Regions from separate parts of the Pectobacterium parmentieri genome, predicted to be linked through region 3. Evidence: predicted binding sites of a transcription regulator. Region 3 holds the regulator's gene; each other region holds the start of a gene.

What was found. The regulator PurR, encoded in region 3, represses purine synthesis genes. The targets are predictions, from matches to a motif close to CANGCAAACGTTTGCNTG.
Region 1: a site for PurR is predicted at 2,264-2,281, ahead of pyrD (quinone-dependent dihydroorotate dehydrogenase). Genes of this name have one in related genera too.
Region 2: a site for PurR is predicted at 2,395-2,412, ahead of guaB (IMP dehydrogenase). Genes of this name have one in related genera too.
Region 4: a site for PurR is predicted at 1,399-1,416, ahead of A8F97_RS22715 (nucleoside-specific channel-forming protein Tsx). Genes of this name have one in related genera too.

What each region holds. Positions count from the first base shown of each region.
Region 1 covers NZ_CP015749.1:1,906,202-1,911,239, reverse strand. The annotation lists gene pepN (aminopeptidase N) at 1-2,187, shown strand, start outside; gene pyrD (quinone-dependent dihydroorotate dehydrogenase) at 2,391-3,401, shown strand; gene A8F97_RS08560 (cell division protein ZapC) at 3,602-4,189, shown strand; gene A8F97_RS08555 (YcbX family protein) at 4,233-5,038, opposite strand, start outside.
Region 2 covers NZ_CP015749.1:2,756,656-2,761,693, forward strand. The annotation lists gene guaA (glutamine-hydrolyzing GMP synthase) at 1-759, opposite strand, end outside; gene guaB (IMP dehydrogenase) at 867-2,333, opposite strand; gene xseA (exodeoxyribonuclease VII large subunit) at 2,505-3,899, shown strand; gene A8F97_RS12535 (M4 family metallopeptidase) at 4,123-5,038, shown strand, end outside.
Region 3 covers NZ_CP015749.1:1,197,662-1,202,699, reverse strand. The annotation lists gene A8F97_RS05345 (Grx4 family monothiol glutaredoxin) at 1-230, opposite strand, end outside; gene A8F97_RS05340 (C40 family peptidase) at 572-1,423, shown strand; gene cydH (cytochrome bd-I oxidase subunit CydH) at 1,514-1,603, opposite strand; gene purR (HTH-type transcriptional repressor PurR) at 1,995-3,020, shown strand; gene cfa (cyclopropane fatty acyl phospholipid synthase) at 3,338-4,492, shown strand; gene A8F97_RS05325 (riboflavin synthase) at 4,552-5,038, opposite strand, start outside.
Region 4 covers NZ_CP015749.1:4,990,105-4,995,142, reverse strand. The annotation lists gene ampE (beta-lactamase regulator AmpE) at 1-569, opposite strand, end outside; gene ampD (1,6-anhydro-N-acetylmuramyl-L-alanine amidase AmpD) at 566-1,141, opposite strand; gene A8F97_RS22715 (nucleoside-specific channel-forming protein Tsx) at 1,541-2,401, shown strand; gene nadC (carboxylating nicotinate-nucleotide diphosphorylase) at 2,545-3,435, shown strand; gene ppdD (prepilin peptidase-dependent pilin) at 3,745-4,191, shown strand; gene gspE (type II secretion system protein GspE) at 4,194-5,038, shown strand, end outside.

The sequences.
Region 1 (5,038 bases), 710 kb from region 3:
CGCATCACCGCAGATAAAGCTCGCTATCCTTATTTACTCTCTAACGGTAACCGCATCGCGCAAGGGGAGCTGGAAGGCGGCCGCCATTGGATTGAATGGCAGGATCCGTTCCCGAAACCGGCTTATCTGTTTGCACTGGTTGCCGGTGATTTTGATGTTCTTGAAGACCGCTTCACGACGCGTTCTGGCCGCGATGTGGCGTTGGAGCTGTACGTTGACCGTGGCAACCTCGATCGTGCGGATTGGGCGATGACCTCGCTGAAGAATTCGATGAAGTGGGACGAAGAGCGGTTCGGTCTGGAATACGATCTCGATATTTATATGATCGTCGCCGTTGATTTCTTCAACATGGGGGCGATGGAAAACAAAGGGCTGAACGTATTCAACTCCAAATACGTGCTGGCCAAAGCGGAAACCGCGACGGATAAAGACTACCTGAATATTGAAGCGGTGATCGGCCATGAATATTTCCACAATTGGACGGGTAACCGCGTCACCTGCCGCGACTGGTTCCAACTTAGCCTAAAAGAAGGGCTGACGGTGTTCCGCGATCAGGAGTTCAGTTCCGATTTAGGATCGCGTCCGGTGAATCGCATTGATAACGTGCGCGTGATGCGCGGTGCGCAGTTTGCCGAAGATGCCAGCCCGATGTCGCATCCGATTCGTCCCGATCAGGTGATCGAGATGAATAACTTCTATACGCTGACGGTCTATGAAAAAGGATCGGAAGTGATCCGCATGATGCACACCTTATTAGGTGAAGAAGGCTTCCAGGCCGGTATTCGTTTGTATTTTGAACGTCACGACGGCAGCGCGGCAACCTGCGATGACTTTGTGCTGGCGATGGAAGAGGCTTCCGGCGTCGATCTCACGCAGTTCCGCCGTTGGTACAGCCAGTCGGGAACGCCGGTATTGACCGTGCATGATGATTACGATCCGCAGACGCAGCAATACCTGTTGAGCGTGAGCCAGATGACGCCAGTCGGTGCCGATAAGCAGCAAAAGCTGCCGCTGCACATTCCGTTGGATATTGAACTGTACGATCTGCAAGGGAAGGTGATTCCGCTCCAGAAAGACGGTCAACTGCTGTCGTCAGTGCTTAATGTGACTGAATCTGAGCAAACGTTCATTTTCGATCACGTACCTTGTCGCCCGATCCCTTCTTTATTACGTGAGTTTTCTGCACCGGTAAAACTGAACTATGCCTGGAGTGACGAACAACTGACGTTCCTGATGCGTCATGCGAGTAATGCGTTCTCGCGTTGGGATGCGGCACAGAGCCTGTTGGCTAACTATATTCGTCTGAACGTTTCCCGTTATCAGCAAAAACAGCCGCTTTCGGTGCCAATGCATGTTGTTGATGCTTTCCGTGGCGTATTGTTGGATGACAAACTGGACCCAATGCTGGCTTCTCAGATTCTGACATTACCGAGTGAAAACGAGATTGCCGAGCTGTTTGATATCATCGATCCCACTGCAATCTCTGCCGTGCGTGACAGTATGACGCACACGATGGCGCAAGAAATGGCGGATGAGTGGCTGGCGGTATACCACGCGAATCACGCGCCGCACTATCGTATCGAACACGCGGAGATGGGCAAGCGCGCGCTGCGCAACACCTGCCTGCATTATCTGGCATTTAGCGATGCGGTGCAGGCGGATAAACTGGTGCACGCGCAGTTCCGTCAGGCCGATAACATGACCGACTCGCTGGCGGCGCTGGCGGCGGCGGTTGACGCTCAGTTACCCGTGCGTGATGAACTGCTGGTGCAGTTTGATGACCGCTGGCATCAGGATGGTTTGGTCATGGACAAATGGTTCGTGCTGCAAGCCACTAGCCCCGCAGATAATGTGCTGACCCGCGTGCGTGAATTGTTGCAACACCGCTCATTCAGCCTGAACAATCCTAACCGCCTGCGTTCGTTGGTGGGAGCGTTTGCGGCATCGAACCCGTCGGCTTTCCATGCAGAAGACGGCAGCGGTTATCGCTTTCTGACGGAGATTCTGACCGATCTGAACACCCGCAATCCGCAGGTCGCGGCCCGGATGATCGAACCGTTGATCCGCCTGAAACGCTATGATGCTAAACGTCAGGCGCAAATGCGTCAGGCGCTGGAGCAGTTGAAGACGTTGGAAAATCTGTCTGGCGATCTGTTCGAGAAAATCAGCAAAGCACTGCAAGACTAATTCCGTCACGGCCATTCCTCTATCACACGCGGTAGCCTGCCGCGTGTGATATTTCCCCCCACGTTAATTTCTTACTTCCGCAAACGTTTTACTTTCCGCAGAGATGGCACTACCATCACCGACCGTGAGTTAAACCGTAATCCACTATTGCTTACTTTCTGCGTAAGCAAGATACCTTTGTGATAGGGATCTCAGGAGACAATATGTTCTATCCCGTTATCAAAAAAGCCCTGTTTCAGCTCGATCCAGAGCGTGCACATGAGCTGACCTTCCAACAATTACGCCGCATTACCAACACGCCTTTTGAATTTCTCGTCCGTCAATCTGTTCCGACTAAACCCGTTACCTGCATGGGACTATCTTTTAAAAATCCACTAGGTTTGGCTGCGGGATTAGATAAAGACGGCGAATGTATCGATGCTTTAGGCGCAATGGGATTTGGTTTTATTGAAGTGGGTACGGTAACGCCGCGTCCACAAGCCGGTAATGATAAACCAAGATTATTCCGCGTAGTGGAAGCGGAAGGGTTGATCAATCGGATGGGGTTCAATAATAAAGGCGTGGATTACCTGGTCGAGAATGTAAAGAAAACGCGTTTTGGTGGTGTATTAGGGATCAATATTGGCAAGAATAAAGATACCCCGGTTGAGCAAGGCAAAGACGATTATTTGATCTGTATGGATAAAGTTTATCCTCACGCAGGCTATATCGCGATCAACATTTCGTCACCCAATACGCCGGGGTTACGCAGCCTGCAATATGGTGAAGCGCTGGACGATCTTTTGCTAGCGATAAAAAATAAGCAGACAGAATTAAAAGAGAAGCATCAGAAATATGTCCCAGTGGCTGTGAAGATCGCCCCGGATCTTTCTGAGGAAGAATTGATCCAAATTGCCGATAGTCTGGTGCGTCATAACATCGATGGTGTGATTGCCACGAATACAACGCTCGACAGAAAACTGATTCAGGGATTAAATCATTGCGGACAAACGGGAGGATTAAGTGGGCGTCCATTGCAGACGAGCAGCACGGAAATTATCCGCCGCTTGTCACAGGAATTAGCGGGACGTTTACCGATTATTGGTGTTGGTGGAATTGACTCTCTGGTCGCCGCACGTGAAAAAATGGATGCTGGCGCGTCGCTGGTACAGATATATTCAGGGTTTATTTTCCACGGTCCTCGCCTGATTAAAGATATCGTTACACATATTTAATCCGAAAGTCCTTTCATTTCTAGCTGGGGGTTTATTTATCTCCCCAGCTAGTCTATATTTTATCCGTTTACGTAAATAATCTATCAATCGATGTTTGATCTTCTTGCTGCGATGTTTATTTGCTGAACGATTATTGCGATGCAAGAAAACACAATCGGCCATTTCTGATATTTCTACTGTGAAGGCGAAGGGTAAATAATATGAAGTTAAAACCTGACGATAACTGGCGCTGGTATTTTGATACCGAACACGATCGCCTGATGTTGGATCTGGCTAACGGCATGTTATTCCGTTCTCGCTTTCCGTCTAAAATGCTAACGCCGGATGCATTTAATGAATGTGCATTTTGTGTTGACGATGCCGCGTTATTTTTTACTTATAATGACAAATGCCAGAAAATGGCGTTGCATCGCGACCTCCAGGGCGAATTAGTTTTGAACGCGCTGGTGGCAAGCCGATTCCTTAAACCGCTCATGCCAAAAAGCTGGCATTTCATCCAACAATCGGATGCTGTGGCCTATGCACCGCAGGCAGGGGATATTGTGCAGGTGCAGCTCACCGAAACGCATGAAACGGCCTGTTTTCTGGTGGCAGAAGCGGGAGATAAAGCCTGTCTTTGCCTGCTGGCGCAAGAACAACTGTCGTTAAGTGGGAAAACGATGGGGTTGGGCGATGCCATAAAAATTATGCACGACAGGTTAATGCCTGCCGTTGTTCAGAATGGGGTTGAGTGGGAAACCACGCTAGGCGAAGGCACGTCTGCATTTGAGTATGCTAAAGTCGTCTAATCCCCGTCATACTTCAAGCTGCATTCGACTATTGCAGATTTTTTTATTGCAAATGAAGGTCGCTCTGTGGGATACAGCTACAGCTAAGAATTTCACCGTTTGCTCTGATGGCGCTTTGCTTCAGTGCAGAAACCTCTCCGCTGACTAACGTCAATTTACAGCATCCGCACAGTCCAGCTCGACAAGAGTAGGGGACGCGAATGCCCTGTTGCTCCAGTTGTTCCAGTAAAATCTGCTGGTTATTCCCTTGTAACGATTGTCCCTGATAGTGGATGGTGACGGTTTGTTCGCTTTTTTCGGGAACGACAAGGCTTTCGACAGTCTGGCCGGAACCATAAGGACGCGGCGGTTTGGTCGCTAAGACTTCCAATGTGTCACCTACGCGAATGATTCCGGTATTTCTGGCGACCAGATTTTGCCCGAAATCCACGTCGCCGTTGTCGGCAGTACGGAAAGATTGCAGCGTTGCCAGCGGTTCTGACGACGGGTGCTTACGTCCACGTTCGATGCTGACGGTGGTCAAAATGCAGCGGCTACAGGGTTTGACAACGTCAAAAATAATCTCGCCAATGCGAATGGTTTTCCAACTATCTTCGGTAAAGGCTTCCGCACCCGTCACCACTAGATTGGGGCGAAATTGTTCAATTTTGATTCCGGCCGAGCAGCGCTGGCGTAGCGCCTGAAATGATGCATCATTAATTAACAGAAACGGATAACCGTCGGCGAACGCCAATGGAACATTGGGATAATGCTTCACCCGACGAGATGGCGCATTGCCTACCCAGCGAAGCTGTACCGAACGCTGAAAATAGTGGCTTAGCCATGTGTTAATCGCATCGGGTGCGACGA
Region 2 (5,038 bases), 1.6 Mb from region 3:
ATCGCCAATCGCACGGTGCAGCAGCATCGCGGTAACGGAAGAATCCACGCCGCCAGACAGACCCAAAATCACATGGTCGTTACCCACCTGCTCACGAATACGGTTCACCGCATCGTCGATAATCTTGGCTGGCGTCCACAGAGCTTCACACTGGCAGATATCGCGCACAAAACGCTCCAGCATGCGCTGGCCCTGACGGGTATGCGTCACTTCCGGGTGGAATTGCACGCCGTAAAAACGCTTCTCTTCGTTAGCCATGATGGCAAACGGACAGGTATCGGTGCTGGCAACGGTCTCAAACCCTTCTGGGATAGCCGTCACTTTGTCGCCGTGGCTCATCCAGACATCCAGCAGCGGCGCGCCCGTGGCGCTCAACGCATCCTGAATATCACGCACCAAAGCGCTATCCGTCTTAACTTCTACCTGCGCATAACCAAACTCACGCTCGTTGGAACCTTCAACGTGGCCACCCAACTGCATCGCCATCGTCTGCATACCGTAGCACACGCCTAATACCGGTACGCCAGCGTTGAAAACGTATTCTGGCGCGCGTGGGCTGCCAAACTCGGTGGTGCTTTCCGGGCCACCGGACAGGATGATCCCGTTCGGATTAAAGCCGCGAATCTGCGCTTCCGTGACATCCCATGCCCACAGTTCACAGTAAACGCCCAGTTCGCGCACGCGACGTGCGACCAGTTGCGTGTACTGCGAGCCGAAATCCAGAATAAGAATGCGGTGTTGATGAATGTTTTCAGTCATGAGGAGCGTGTTCCAAAAAGCTAAAAAATAAGTAAACCCGGCGAATAGCCCTAAAAAGGCAGGCAATAGTACCGGGTTTATCGGGTTAAATCAGCCCGCAAATTACCTTATGAACCCATACGGTAGTTTGGTGACTCTTTAGTAATGGTAACGTCGTGAACGTGGCTTTCCTGAATGCCCGCGCCGCTGATGCGCACAAACTCAGCCTGCGTACGCAGCGCGTCAATGGTGGCGCAACCGGTCAGCCCCATACAGGAGCGCAAGCCGCCCATCTGCTGGTGAACGATCTCTTTCAGACGGCCTTTATAGGCTACGCGGCCTTCGATACCTTCCGGCACCAGTTTGTCAGCCGCGTTATCGGTCTGGAAGTAACGGTCAGATGAGCCTTTGGACATCGCGCCCAGTGAACCCATACCACGATAAGATTTGAATGAACGCCCCTGATACAGTTCGATTTCGCCCGGAGATTCTTCCGTGCCCGCCAGCATAGAACCGACCATGACGCAGGCTGCACCGGCTGCGATAGCTTTAGCGATGTCGCCGGAGAAACGGATACCACCATCGGCGATGACCGGAATGCCCGTGCCCTCTAACGCTTCAACCGCGTCAGAGATCGCCGTAATCTGCGGTACACCCACGCCGGTCACGATACGAGTGGTACAGATAGAGCCAGGGCCGATACCAACTTTCACCGCGCTAACGCCGGCTTCAACCAGCGCTTTCGCCCCTGAGCCCGTCGCAACGTTTCCGCCGATGATTTCGAGGTTCGGATATTTGGCGCGGGTTTCACGAATGCGTTGCAGTACGCCTTCGGAATGGCCGTGTGAGGAGTCGATCAGCAGTACGTCAACGCCAGCCGCAACCAGTGCATCAACACGTTCTTCGTTACCCGCACCAGCGCCAACTGCCGCGCCTACACGCAAACGACCGTGTTCGTCTTTACAGGCGTTCGGTTTACGTTCTGCTTTCTGGAAATCTTTTACCGTGATCATGCCGATCAGGTGGAATTGATCGTCAATCACCAGCGCTTTTTCAACGCGTTTTTCGTGCATTTTTTGCAGCACGACATCACGCGCTTCGCCTTCTTTAACCGTGACCAGACGCTCTTTCGGCGTCATAAACGCGCTAACCGGTTTTTCCAGATCGGTAACAAAACGCACGTCACGACCGGTAATAATACCGACCAGTTCGTTGTCTTTTGCTACAACCGGGTAACCTGCAAAGCCATTACGCTCGGTCAGTTCCTTCATTTCACGCAGCGTTGTTTCTGGCGTTACGGTTTGTGGATCGACCACAACGCCGCTTTCATGTTTTTTCACGCGGCTAACTTCTTCAGCCTGACGCTCAATCGACATATTTTTGTGAATAAAGCCCAGACCGCCTTCCTGCGCCAGCGCAATGGCCAGACCGGATTCGGTAACGGTATCCATCGCTGCGGACAGCATAGGGATATTCAGGCGAATGTTTTTCGTTAACTGCGTGGACAGATCGGCAGTGTTAGGCAGAACGGTAGAATGAGCAGGAATCAGGAGAACGTCGTCAAACGTCAGTGCTTCTTTAGCGATACGTAGCATGGGCAATATCTCACCAAGGTGGATGTAAGAATAGATAAAATATTGCCGTGGCATTATACAGAGCGTAATCGGTTGCCTCCAGCATTATTTTACTAAAATGCTTGATTACCTGTTTCAGGTAGGTAGTATCGATCAATTAAGTGACTGTTTTAAAATTTGATCTGGCTCACAATGTCTCAATTTCCCTCCTCTGCAATTTTTACCGTTAGCCGACTGAATCAGACGGTTAGACAACTGTTGGAAATGGAAATGGGCCAGATTTGGCTCTCCGGCGAAATTTCCAACCTGTCTCAGCCCTCATCTGGCCATTGGTATTTCACGCTGAAAGACGAACGGGCGCAGGTGCGCTGCGCAATGTTCCGCACTAGCAACCGTAAAGTGACGTTCCGCCCGCAAAACGGTCAACAGGTGCTTATTCGCGCGAGCATTACGCTGTATGAACCCCGTGGCGACTATCAGTTGCTGGCGGAAAGTATGCAGCCCGCCGGCGATGGCCTGTTGCAGCAACAGTTTGAACAGCTCAAGCAGCGTCTCGCCGCCGAAGGGCTGTTCGAGCAGCAGTTTAAGCAAGTGCTCCCCTCTCCCGCCAAACAGGTCGGCGTGATTACGTCAGCCAGCGGTGCCGCACTGCATGATATCTTGCAGGTATTGCAGCGCCGCGATCCGTCACTGCCGGTTATCGTGTATCCCACGTCGGTGCAAGGCGCAGACGCGCCGCTACAGATTGTTCGCGCTATTGAGCTAGCTAACCAAAGAGATGAATGTGACGTGTTAATTGTTGGGCGCGGCGGCGGTTCACTGGAAGATCTCTGGAGCTTTAATGACGAACGGGTAGCTCGCGCCATCTTCGCCAGCCGCATTCCTATCGTCAGCGCCGTCGGCCATGAAACCGATGTCACCATCGCCGATTTCGTCGGTGACCTGCGTGCGCCCACGCCGTCCGCCGCTGCCGAGTTAGTGAGTCGTAACCAACTTGAGCTACTGCGTCAGATACAGTCCCAACGCCAGCGGCTGGAAATGGCGATGGACTACTACCTTGCCCAGCGCAACCGGGAATTTACCCGCCTGCACCATCGCTTGCAGCAGCAACATCCGCAACTGCGACTCGCACGTCAGCAGACGCAGTTGGTCAAACTGCGCCAGCGACTCGATGACGCCATGAAGCAACAGCTTCGGCAAGCCTCGCGCCGAAGTGAACGCTTACAACAGCGCCTGATGCAACAGCAGCCGCAAACCCGAATTCATCGTGCACAACAGCGTTTACAGCAACTTAGCTATCAGATGCAGAGCGCGGTCGATCGTCAGTTGAATCAAAATAAGCAGAAGCTGGGCGTCGCCTGTTCGCGACTGGAGGGCGTTAGCCCGCTGGCAACGCTGGCACGCGGTTATAACGTCACCACGGCACCGGACGGTAATGTGCTGAAAAATGTCGCGCAAATTATCCCCGGTGAAACACTGAAAACCCGTTTGCAGGACGGCTGGGTGGAAAGCCAGGTCACGACGCTGGTTCCAAATCCAAGCTCCGTGAAAAAGCGGCGAAAACCCTCATCCCAGACGCCAAAATAACGCGATTGGCATAAAATGCACGAAATGGGGATTTATCCTAAAACGACGTCGATCCCCCATTCTTGCCCCTGACATCTGAACTATACTCATTTCTAGCTCACTAAAATTTATCCCCGCCATACTTCAAACAGCACCTGCGCGATGAAGCGGATGGGATAAAAATGCAGTGAGCTTTATTGATCGTCTGTGTTACCCCTGATGAGTGTTTTCAAGGAGATGAGGTATGAAGTCCAGACAGATTTGTAGCGTGATCCCCCCTTATATTCTGCATCGTATTATCGCAAACGGAACCGACGAGCAGCGCCACTGTGCGCAGCAAACGCTCATGCACGTTCAGTCATTAATGGTCAGTCACAACCCGCGCCCGGAACCCCATGAAAAATTGCCCGTCGGGCAGGTAAATCGCCGTATCCTTGATGCCGAACAACAGCAACAGTTGCCGGGCAAACTGGTACGCGCTGAAGGCCAATCCAGCAACGGTGATATCGCTGTGGATGAAGCCTATGACTATCTAGGCGTAACCTATGATTTTTTCTGGAAGGTTTTCCAACGCAATTCGCTGGACGCTGAAGGGCTGACACTGGCTGGCACCGTGCATTACGGTCAGGATTACCAGAATGCCTTCTGGAACGGGCAGCAGATGGTATTCGGAGATGGCGATGGCAAAATATTCAATCGCTTCACGATTGCGCTTGATGTGGTTGCGCATGAACTCGCTCACGGCATCACCGAGCATGAAGCGGGGCTGATTTATTTCCGTCAGTCCGGTGCGCTCAATGAATCGCTATCTGACGTCTTTGGTTCCATGGTCAAACAGTATCATTTAGGGCAAACCGCCGAGCAGGCCGACTGGTTTATCGGCGCAGAACTTCTGGCAGACGGTATCCATGGTATGGGGCTGCGCTCGATGTCTCATCCGGGCACCGCGTATGATGATGAGTTATTGGGTACCGATCCCCAGCCCTCCCACATGAACGAATATGTCAACACGCGGGAAGATAACGGCGGCGTACACCTGAACTCAGGTATTCCCAACCGGGCATTCTATCTGACAGCTATCGCGCTGGGCGGGCATTCCTGGGAAAAAGCCGGTCGTATCTGGTACGACACGCTGTGTGACAAAGCGCTGCCGCAAAATG
Region 3 (5,038 bases):
ACCCACAACTGTGGGAATGTCGGCCAGTTCGCGTATTTTGGCAGCTCAGCACGAATATCCGGGTTCTGTAAAATATCAACATAAGCAAAGCGTTCGCCACAAGAAGACAATGCCTGAACGGTCTGTGCAGAAAAACCGCAGCTTGGCAATTTTGGGGAACCTTTCATGTACAGCAGAATCGGGTTTTCAGCAATTTGGCGCTGAATTTTTTCAATTGTCGGTGTCGTCATCTTTTTGCTTCCTTAAATCTATAGGATGGCTAACGTCCAAAACGCTAGCCATGAGTCGCCGTCAGAGTGTTAAGACAGCGACATTGACTCAATGATATTGTACCGATGCCACTGGCTACAAAAAAACGCCATTTTTTGTAGGGTTATTTTTCTATCTCGATTATTCAGCATTGATGAAATCAACGCCAGAAAACGCTGATAAATCAAACGAAAAAATAACTATTAACGTTTTTTCACTATTCTGTATGAATAAAGCGACCGTGCCCACTTTTTTATGACGCCGTTTTCAGGAATACTGTGCGGATTGAGCGAGTTAAGGATTATGTTCGGTCACTTTTATTATGCGCTTATTTATTACTCTTTTTATATTATTTTTCAGCAACCTATCCCTGAACATCGTTCAGGCTGCGCCGCATACCCCGCATTCTGCACCGAAGAAAAGCACCGTTGAAGAAACGAATAAGAAAGGTCGTCAAACAAAGGGTAATGCTAAATCACCGACGCCAATCAAAAGCAAAAAACCAGAACCCATCGCAGTCAGCAATAAAACCAAATCTCGCACGGCGAACAAATCGACAGAAAAGGCATCATCACGGACGCAAGGCAACACACCTGCGCTAGTGAGAAAAAACCTTAAAAAGCTGAAATCTGGAGAAGATAAGCAAACAATCGCACAGACCAGAGTCAAAACCGGGTTGAAGAAGGCCACGCTCAAAGGGAAAGTGGATAAAGAGCCACCAACCACAGAAAAAGGGATGACGCTGAGTGCGGCACATAAAAAACGCTATCAGCACGCCAAAACGACAGCAATGAATAAGTTGATGAGCCAGATCGGTAAACCTTACCACTGGGGCGGTTCATCTCCTTTTACCGGATTCGACTGTAGCGGACTGGTCTATTACGCGTATAAAGATGTCGTTAAGATCCAAATCCCACGCACCGCAAACGAAATGTACCATCTGCGTGATGCCGCGCCGATTAAAAAGAGTGATCTGGAAAGTGGCGATCTGGTCTTCTTCCGCATCAATAATCGTGGTGCGGCCGATCACGTCGGGGTTTATCTGGGGGAAGGCAAATTTATCCAGTCACCGCGTACAGGTTCAGATATTCGTATCAGCAAGCTAAGTGAAGATTATTGGCAGGAGCACTATGTTGGAGCGCGTCGCGTAGTGACACCACAGACGATTCGTTAAGAGACGATTCGTCGAACAGAAGCGTATTCAGACACGTTTATTCGCCATAAACCTGTCTGAATACCTAACCCGCGCAAAAGCACTGAAGGATTAGTTCAACACCGCAATGAAACTAAACGCGATGATCACAGCCAACGAGCCGACGGTTGTCAGCAAAGACATCTTCAGATCTGTATCCATAAACCACTCCTTATTAGCAAACAAATTTCATCTGAAACTTCATCTGAAAAAAAAGACGCCCCCTTCACAGCCGAATCTGCTTAGGCAGTTAAGGCGACAAATAATAGGGTTATTATGATTCTTTCATAATTCTAGCGAAAAATCTCCGACGAATGCGTCACTAATAGTATAAATTAGCCCTTTCACTTTCATGATAAATCGGACACAATCCGCTGTTTATGAAAGCGCTGCGTATCAGTCGAAAAACGTCAAGCCAGATCCCTTCGGTATAACATTCGGCACTCTCCTTCTGAAATCCTGTTTTTTAGCTTAGAAGAAGAACTTTAAACGTAGGCAAACGATTAACAATATACTTACGTCTGTAACAGGTAAGTTCAGGAGTCATTTTTAGATGGCAACGATTAAAGATGTGGCAAAACGTGCTGGCGTTTCCACCACAACCGTATCGCACGTGATCAATAAAACACGTTTCGTCGCCGAAGAGACTAAGGCAGCCGTCAGGGCAGCAATCAAGGAATTGCACTATTCGCCCAGCGCCGTCGCCCGCAGCCTCAAAGTTAATCACACTAAATCTATCGGCTTGCTGGCCACATCCAGCGAAGCACCCTATTTCGCTGAGATCATTGAAGCAGTCGAAAACAGTTGTTATGCCAAAGGTTACACGCTGGTGCTGTGTAATTCTCATAACGACATCGGTAAACAGCGCGCTTATCTCTCGATGCTGGCGCAAAAACGCGTCGACGGCCTGCTGGTCATGTGTGCCGAATACCCGCCAGAACTCTTGGGCATGTTGGAAGATTATCGCAGCATTCCCATGGTCGTCATGGACTGGGGGCAGATGCACAGCGATTTCACCGATACCATCATCGATAACGCCTTTGAAGGCGGCTATATGGCGGGTCGCTATCTGATTGAACGCGGCCATCGGGATATCGGTGCCATCCCAGGGATACAAGAGCGCAACACGGGGAACGGGCGCTACCTTGGCTTTTTAAAAGCCCTGAAGGAAGCCGACATCACCGTGCGCGATGAATGGGTCGTGCGGGGCGATTTTGAACCGGAATCCGGTTATAAAGCCATGCATCAGATTCTCGCGCAAAAACAGCGACCCACCGCCGTATTCTGTGGTGGCGACATCATGGCGATGGGTGCCATTTGTGCGGCAGACGAATTGGGGTTACGTGTACCACAGGACATTTCGGTGATCGGTTATGACAATGTGCGTCACGCGCGTTTCTTTACACCGGCACTGACTACCATCCATCAGCCGAAAGAGCGTCTGGGCCAATCCGCCTTCTCTATGTTGCTGGATCGGATTACCAGCAAGCGCGAAGATGCACACGTCATTGAAGTGCATCCGACGCTGATTGAACGCCGCTCGGTTGCCGACGGCCCGTTCCGCGATTATCGCCGCTAACCTCGGCGATCCAACATAGACCGATTTTCTTAATTCCTGCCTGCTTCCCTTGTCAGCTTCAGCCAATTTTCTTGTACGTTGGCTGAAGCAGATTTAAACTGAAAACTGCGTTTCACTTTCACTGATAACACCCCAAATAGCGATAGCCGCACGTAAGTAAGCGGATACGCGTTTTTTGCCAATGGGCAGATAACCACCTGCTTATGTGCAAATGTCTTCTTCATTTTTCTCTGGTGACAGCCGATACATCGGCTGCGGTAAGTGCTGTCCAGGTATGTTTTTCCATACTTTCACACGTGAAAAATTTAGGAGACATCATGGGTACACCTTATGCAAAAGAACAGCGTAGCCATACCTCGCCCTGGTTCAACATCATGCAAGACAGGTTAGCCACGGCGGATATCGCCATTAACGGCCCCCGCCCTTTTGATATCTGCGTCAACCACCCTGATTTTTTTAAACGCGTCTTGCAAAAAGGTTCGCTGGGATTAGGTGAAAGCTATATGGACGGATGGTGGGAGTGTGAACGGCTGGATATCTTTTTCCATCTCGTCCTACGCGCCGGGCTAAAGAATACACTCCCCCGCCGTCTGCGCGATCTTATGAGGATCGCCGCCGCTCGCGTCACGAATTTACAATCCCACCGACGCGCCCGAGTGGTCGGCGAACGGCATTACGATTTGGGTAATGACCTTTTTGCCCTGATGCTGGATCCTTACATGCAATATTCCTGCGCTTACTGGAAACAAGCGCAAACGTTGGAATGCGCGCAGGAAGATAAGCTCACCCTGATTTGCGAAAAACTTCAGCTCAAGCCCGGCATGTCTCTGCTGGATATCGGCTGCGGCTGGGGCGGGCTTGCTGAGTTCGCGGCACGTCGCTACGGTGTTTCCGTGTATGGCATCACCATTTCCAGGGAACAGCAGACGCTGGCACAACAGCGCTGTCAGGGGCTGGATGTCATCATTGCGTTACAGGATTACCGCGATCTCGATCGGCAATTTGACCGCGCAGTATCGGTAGGCATGTTTGAGCATGTCGGGCCGCGCAACTATGACAACTACTTTAGCGTCGTGCGGCGTAATCTAAAGCCAGATGGGTTGTTCCTGTTACATACCATCGGGGGCAACAAAACGGCCTCTTATAGTAACGATCCCTGGATGCATAAATACATCTTCCCCCACGGCTGTATTCCATCCATCCAGCACATTGCGCAGGCAAGCGAGCCTTACATGGTGATGGAGGACTGGCACAACTTCGGCACCGATTACGATCGCACATTAATGGCGTGGCATACGCGCTTTCAGCAAGGATGGCCCCAGCTTTCCACACGCTATACTGCCCGCTTCCGTCGGATGTTCAGCTACTATCTGAACGCGTGTGCCGGAGCCTTCAGAGCAAGAGATCTTCAGCTCTGGCAGGTCGTCTTCAGCATTAATGGCATTGACGGTGGATTACGCGTTTTGCGTTGAGAAGAAGAGGAACCGGATGAGCACATCCATCCGGTTTAACAAAATAGGCAACACAAAACTTAATCTTCGCTACCGAGTTCGCTCGCCTGCTTGCTGGCGAGCACACGCTCGACGGTATCCACCACGGCCTGAGTTTGTGGGTCGATTTCAATATTAATGCGATTCCCCAAACGTTTCTGCCCTAGCGTTGTGCGATTCAACGTTTCTGGAATTAAATGCACGCAGAAACGCCCGCGAGTCACCTCGCCCACCGTCAGGCTGATGCCATCAATCCCGACAAAACCTTTGTGCAGCACGTATTTCATCAGCGCTTCATCTGCCAGGCGGAACCAAATCTGGTGGTTGTTCTCTGAAACCTGGATCTTAACCACTTCCGCCGTACACATAATGTGGCCCGACATCACATGTCCACCGATTTCATCACCGAATTTCGCCGCTCGCTCAATATTCACGACATCGCCTTCATGAATATCCCCCAGATTCGTTAGCCGCAGCGTTTCTTTCATGAGATCAAAACTGACACGATCGCCATCAATAGCCGTCACC
Region 4 (5,038 bases), 1.2 Mb from region 3:
TCGACACCGGACTGTGCACGTTCCAGCGGCGTATTATGCCGGGCAAGCCAGGTTTGTCTGGCGCGCAAAAATGCATACCCCACGAGTGCAACCGGCCCGTATGGCCCTGCGGCAACGAACCAAAATAGCGGAGCCAGATAAAACCGGAAATTTATCCATAGCAATGCATTTTGCAGCTCTTTTAACTGCTCGCTTTCACCTGCACCCACGGGTAAACCGTGAATCAACGCCAGTTCCGCCGCCATTTCCCGGCTGGCATCCGCCTCGCCGCGTTGTGCTGCCTGCAAATATCGCCGATAGTGCTGACGAATCTCGCCCGCACCAATACACATCAGGCTGATGACAATCCACAGCAAAAGAGAAATCAGGCCAAACAGAATGCCGCTCGTTAGCCACAGCAGTCCCGCCACGACGCCCATGCTGCATAGCGTCAGGAACAGTGTTTGAAATAAAGAAGGAGAGGGAACGTGTCGGAACACAACGTCAAGCCGATGATCGATCTGCCAATGTTCCCCCTGTTTGAACAACCGTTCCCATGCCAGCGTAAGCAACAGTGTAAACAACGTCATTGATCGAGACTCCCTTTGTTTTCTGTCCAGTTTTCTTGTAGCAGGCGACGATAGCAGTCCCAGTCAAATGCCGGTCCGGGATCGGTTTTACGGCCCGGAGCGATGTCGCTATGTCCGGTAATTCTCGACAGTGTAATAGGATAGGCCCACATTAATAGGCGTGTAACCGCGACCAACGAGTGATACTGGGCCATGGTAAAAGGCAGCGTATCCGTCCCTTCCAGCTCGATGCCAATAGAGAAATCATTACAGCGTTCACGGCCTTCAAACACCGAAACGCCGGCATGCCAGGCGCGCTGGTCGAAAGACACATACTGTGTGGTTTGCCCATCGCGACGAATCAGGCAATGTGCCGCTACACGCAAATGGGAAATATCGGCGAAATAGGGATGCGCAGTGGGGTCCAACGTAGCCGTAAACAGTTGATCAATATACGGGCCACCAAACTCACCAGGCGGCAGACTGATATTGTGAATCACCAGCAAGGAAGGCACCTCAGCATTTGGGCGACCATCATAATGCGGTGAAGGCGTGTGGGTAATGTCGGATAACCAGCCATTCTCCAAAAGCATTGGCGATAACCTCGCATCGTATCGTTAGCCGGCTGAATCAGGCGAAAACTCAATTAGAGCCAAAAGTCCTCGGCTCCAAGATACCATGTTTCACGTCATCCTATCTATCCAACTGGATATCAATAGGTTTTACCGTTCGTTTTGTGATGTTTTAGCCATTTTTCTGCCTTTTTCGACTTTCACATCCTTTTTAGCAAGATAAAATCTCAACATCGTTATGTGATTAAAGTCACATTAAGAATGTAATAACACAATAAAAGGCAATCGTTTTCGTGCATTGCATCTATTTTTACTTAAAATGCATGACAAAATTATCTTCTGATTTTTTTAGATATTACCAAAACTTATTTTGCAGTCTTACGCATGGCGTAAATAACGTCTAACACTACGGTACTTAACATGAAAAAAACTTTCGCCGCAGGCGCTTTACTCGCACTGTCATGCTCAATGCCTGCTCTTGCCGACAGCAATAAAGCCGAATACCTGTCTGACTGGTGGCATCAAAGCGTTAACGTCGTCGGCAGTGCCCACACGCGTTTCGGACCGCAACTGAACAGCACGACCTATCTAGAATATGAAGCATTTGCGCGTAAAGACTGGTTCGATTTCTACGGCTACGCCGATGCACCTAAGTTTTTCGGTGGCGATCCCGATAGCCGCGGTATTTGGGATAAAGGCTCCCCACTGTTTGTCGAGATCGAACCACGCTTCTCGATTGATAAACTGACAGGAACCGATCTGAGTTTTGGCCCGTTTAAAGAATGGTACATCGCCAATAACGTTATTTACGATCAGGGTCGTAACAGCGGTTCACGCCAGAGCACCTGGTACATGGGGCTAGGTACCGATATTGATACCGGCACCGATCTGTCGCTCTCACTGAACGGTTATGCCAAATACCAATGGCAGAACTACGGCGCAGCGAACGAAAATGAGTGGGACGGCTACCGCGTAAAAGTGAAATATTCCTACCCGCTTGGCTCTCTGATGGGCGGTAACGTCTCGTATATCAGCTTTACCAATTTCGATTTCGGTTCAGAGCTGCGTGATAAATCGAATTCAAGCCGTACTAACAACTCCATTGCTTCCAGCCATATTCTGGCACTGGGTTACGACCACTGGCACTACTCTTTCGTCGCACGTTATTTCCACAACGGCGGCCAATGGGCTGATGGCGCCGAGCTCAATTTCGGCAAAGGTCCGTTTGAAGTGAAATCTACCGGTTGGGGCTACTACCTGGTCGTCGGTTACAACTTCTAAAATCGCGCTCCCTTTCCGGCGGATATTCATACCCGCCGGAAAAACGATAACATTAACACCTTGAATTATAATAAATATTCATTCTGGATGTCCTGATATAAACAAGGTAGCATAGACCCCGAATCCCCCTTCGGAGTTTTGTCATGTCAACGCGTCGCTACAGCCAAGAACAACGCCAACAAGCCTTGCTCGCTCGTATTGCACAAGATATCCCCGCCAGTGTGCAACTGGCACTGCGTGAAGATTTAGGCGGCATCGTCGATGCTAATCAAGACATTACCGCTCTGCTGTTGCCCGACAACGAGACCGTCAGCGCGCGCATTATCACGCGTGAAGCGGGTATATTCTGCGGTACGCGCTGGCTTGAGGAAGTCTTTTCTCAATTGGGCAACACAACAACGATCGTTTGGCACGTCGCCGATGGCGAAATCGTCACCCCCAATCAAACGCTGTGTGACATAACAGGGCCAGCCAAACAACTTCTGACCGGTGAACGCACCGCGCTAAATTTCCTGCAAACGCTATCCGGCGTCGCAACCGAAGTCAGCCGCTATGTTGCCATCTTGCAGGGAACACGCACTCGACTGCTGGATACCCGCAAGACGCTGCCAGGTCTGCGAACGGCGCTGAAATATGCCGTATCATGCGGTGGCGGAGACAACCACCGTCTTGGTCTATCCGATGCCTTCCTGATTAAGGAAAACCATATCATCGCCGCTGGCTCAATCAAAAATGCGGTAGAAAAAGCGCAAGCTTTGCGCAACGATGTTCCGGTAGAAGTTGAAGTCGAATCACTGAATGAGTTACAGCAGGCGCTAGAGGCTGGCGCAGACATCATTATGCTGGATAATTTTAGTCTGGATAATATTCGAGAAGCGGTCGGCTTAACACAAGGCCGCGCACTGCTGGAAATATCCGGCAATGTCACACTCGACACGCTACGTGGCTATGCGGAAACTGGTGTGGACTATATCTCAGTGGGTGCATTAACCAAGCACGTACAGGCGCTGGATTTATCCATGCGCTTTATCTAATCGCTTCCTCTATTTCTATCGACGAGGTGCCATTTCGCGCCTCGTTCGCATCTCTAGATCTCATCCCCTCACACAATCGTCACGACGCAGACTGCCGATCCCGTACAGATGCTTTATCCCGGCAGCATAAAAATTGCGTCTCTGCTCGCAAAAAATCTTCAACGATCTGCAAATCGCTAAAAACATGTCGTAGCGCTTTCCTGTTTTGATTTTCCCTGCTCGCCAGCCCTCGTTCCCTTTTCTATGCTGCCAGCCATTCGTATGGATTTATGCACCACTAAATTTATGCTCAACAACAGGGAAATCAACATGATAAAACAACAAGGATTCACACTGATTGAGCTAATGATCGTCATTGCGATCATAGCTATCCTCAGCGCCATTGGCGTCCCCGCCTATCAAGGCTATCTGCAAAAAGCGGCGCTGACGGACATGCTGCAAACGATGGTGTCGTATAAAACACCAGTCGATCTCTGCGGTCTGGAAAATGCCGCGTTTACGGCCTGTAATGCCGGTAATCAGGGGATTCCTGTCAGTAAACCTTCACGCTATGTCAGCACCGTTAGCGTCGCGCAAGGGGTAATTACGCTCACTGGGCAATCTACTCTGCAAGGGCTACGCGTTATTCTGACGCCAACGTGGGATACCGACACCGGCGCTTCACGCTGGACGAAAAATTGTGCCACGGATAACGGCACAGAGAGCCTGCAATCTGCCTGTCAGGACGTTTTCCGTTTCGATAACACGGCGGGTTAATCATGACTGACTCCGCCTTTTCCACCGAACGTACACTCAGCGAGTTACAGACGTTGTGCCGACGTTATCAGGCATTATTACTCAGCATTGATGAACAAACGCTGTCGGTCGCCGTCACGGTGTCCCCTTCTTCAGAGATGATCGCCGCACTGCGTTTCGCCAGCAACCGTCGAATTATGGTGGAACAGTGGCCACAGGCCAGAATGGAACAACAGCTTAACCCAGTGAACGCCGTTGCGGAGCCCGCAGAAACCTATCATGCCGGTACTTATCACACCAACATCGGGCAGCAGGATCATGGCGACGATTCCCCCGTCGCGCAGTTTATCCATCAAACGCTGCGCCTCGCCGTTCAGCGCCGCGCCTCTGATATTCACTTTGAGCCACAGCCAGACAACTACCGTGTGCGGCTACGCATTGACGGTGTATTGCAAGCCATATCCGCGCCACCTCCAGAGTTGACAGGCCGGATTACCGCAAGGCTGAAAATCATGGGCAAATTGAATATCGCCGAACGGCGGTTACCGCAGGATGGTCAGTTTAGCCTAATGCTGGATCAACAGCCCTATTCGTTACGCATCGCCACCCTCCCCGTGCAGCAGGGAGAAAAAGTCGTACTGCGTATTTTACAAACGCACCAGCAAGAGCTGGCACTGGATAAACTCGGACTCACCGCAAAGGCATTACAGCAGGTTATTAGTGTGCTGAGCGCCGCACAGGGGATGATACTCGTCACCGGCCCAACAGGCAGTGGCAAAACCGTGACGCTTTACAGTGCGATACGCTGGCTGAACGATAGCAGCCGCAATATCTGTAGCGTGGAAGATCCGGTCGAAATCCCCTTGCA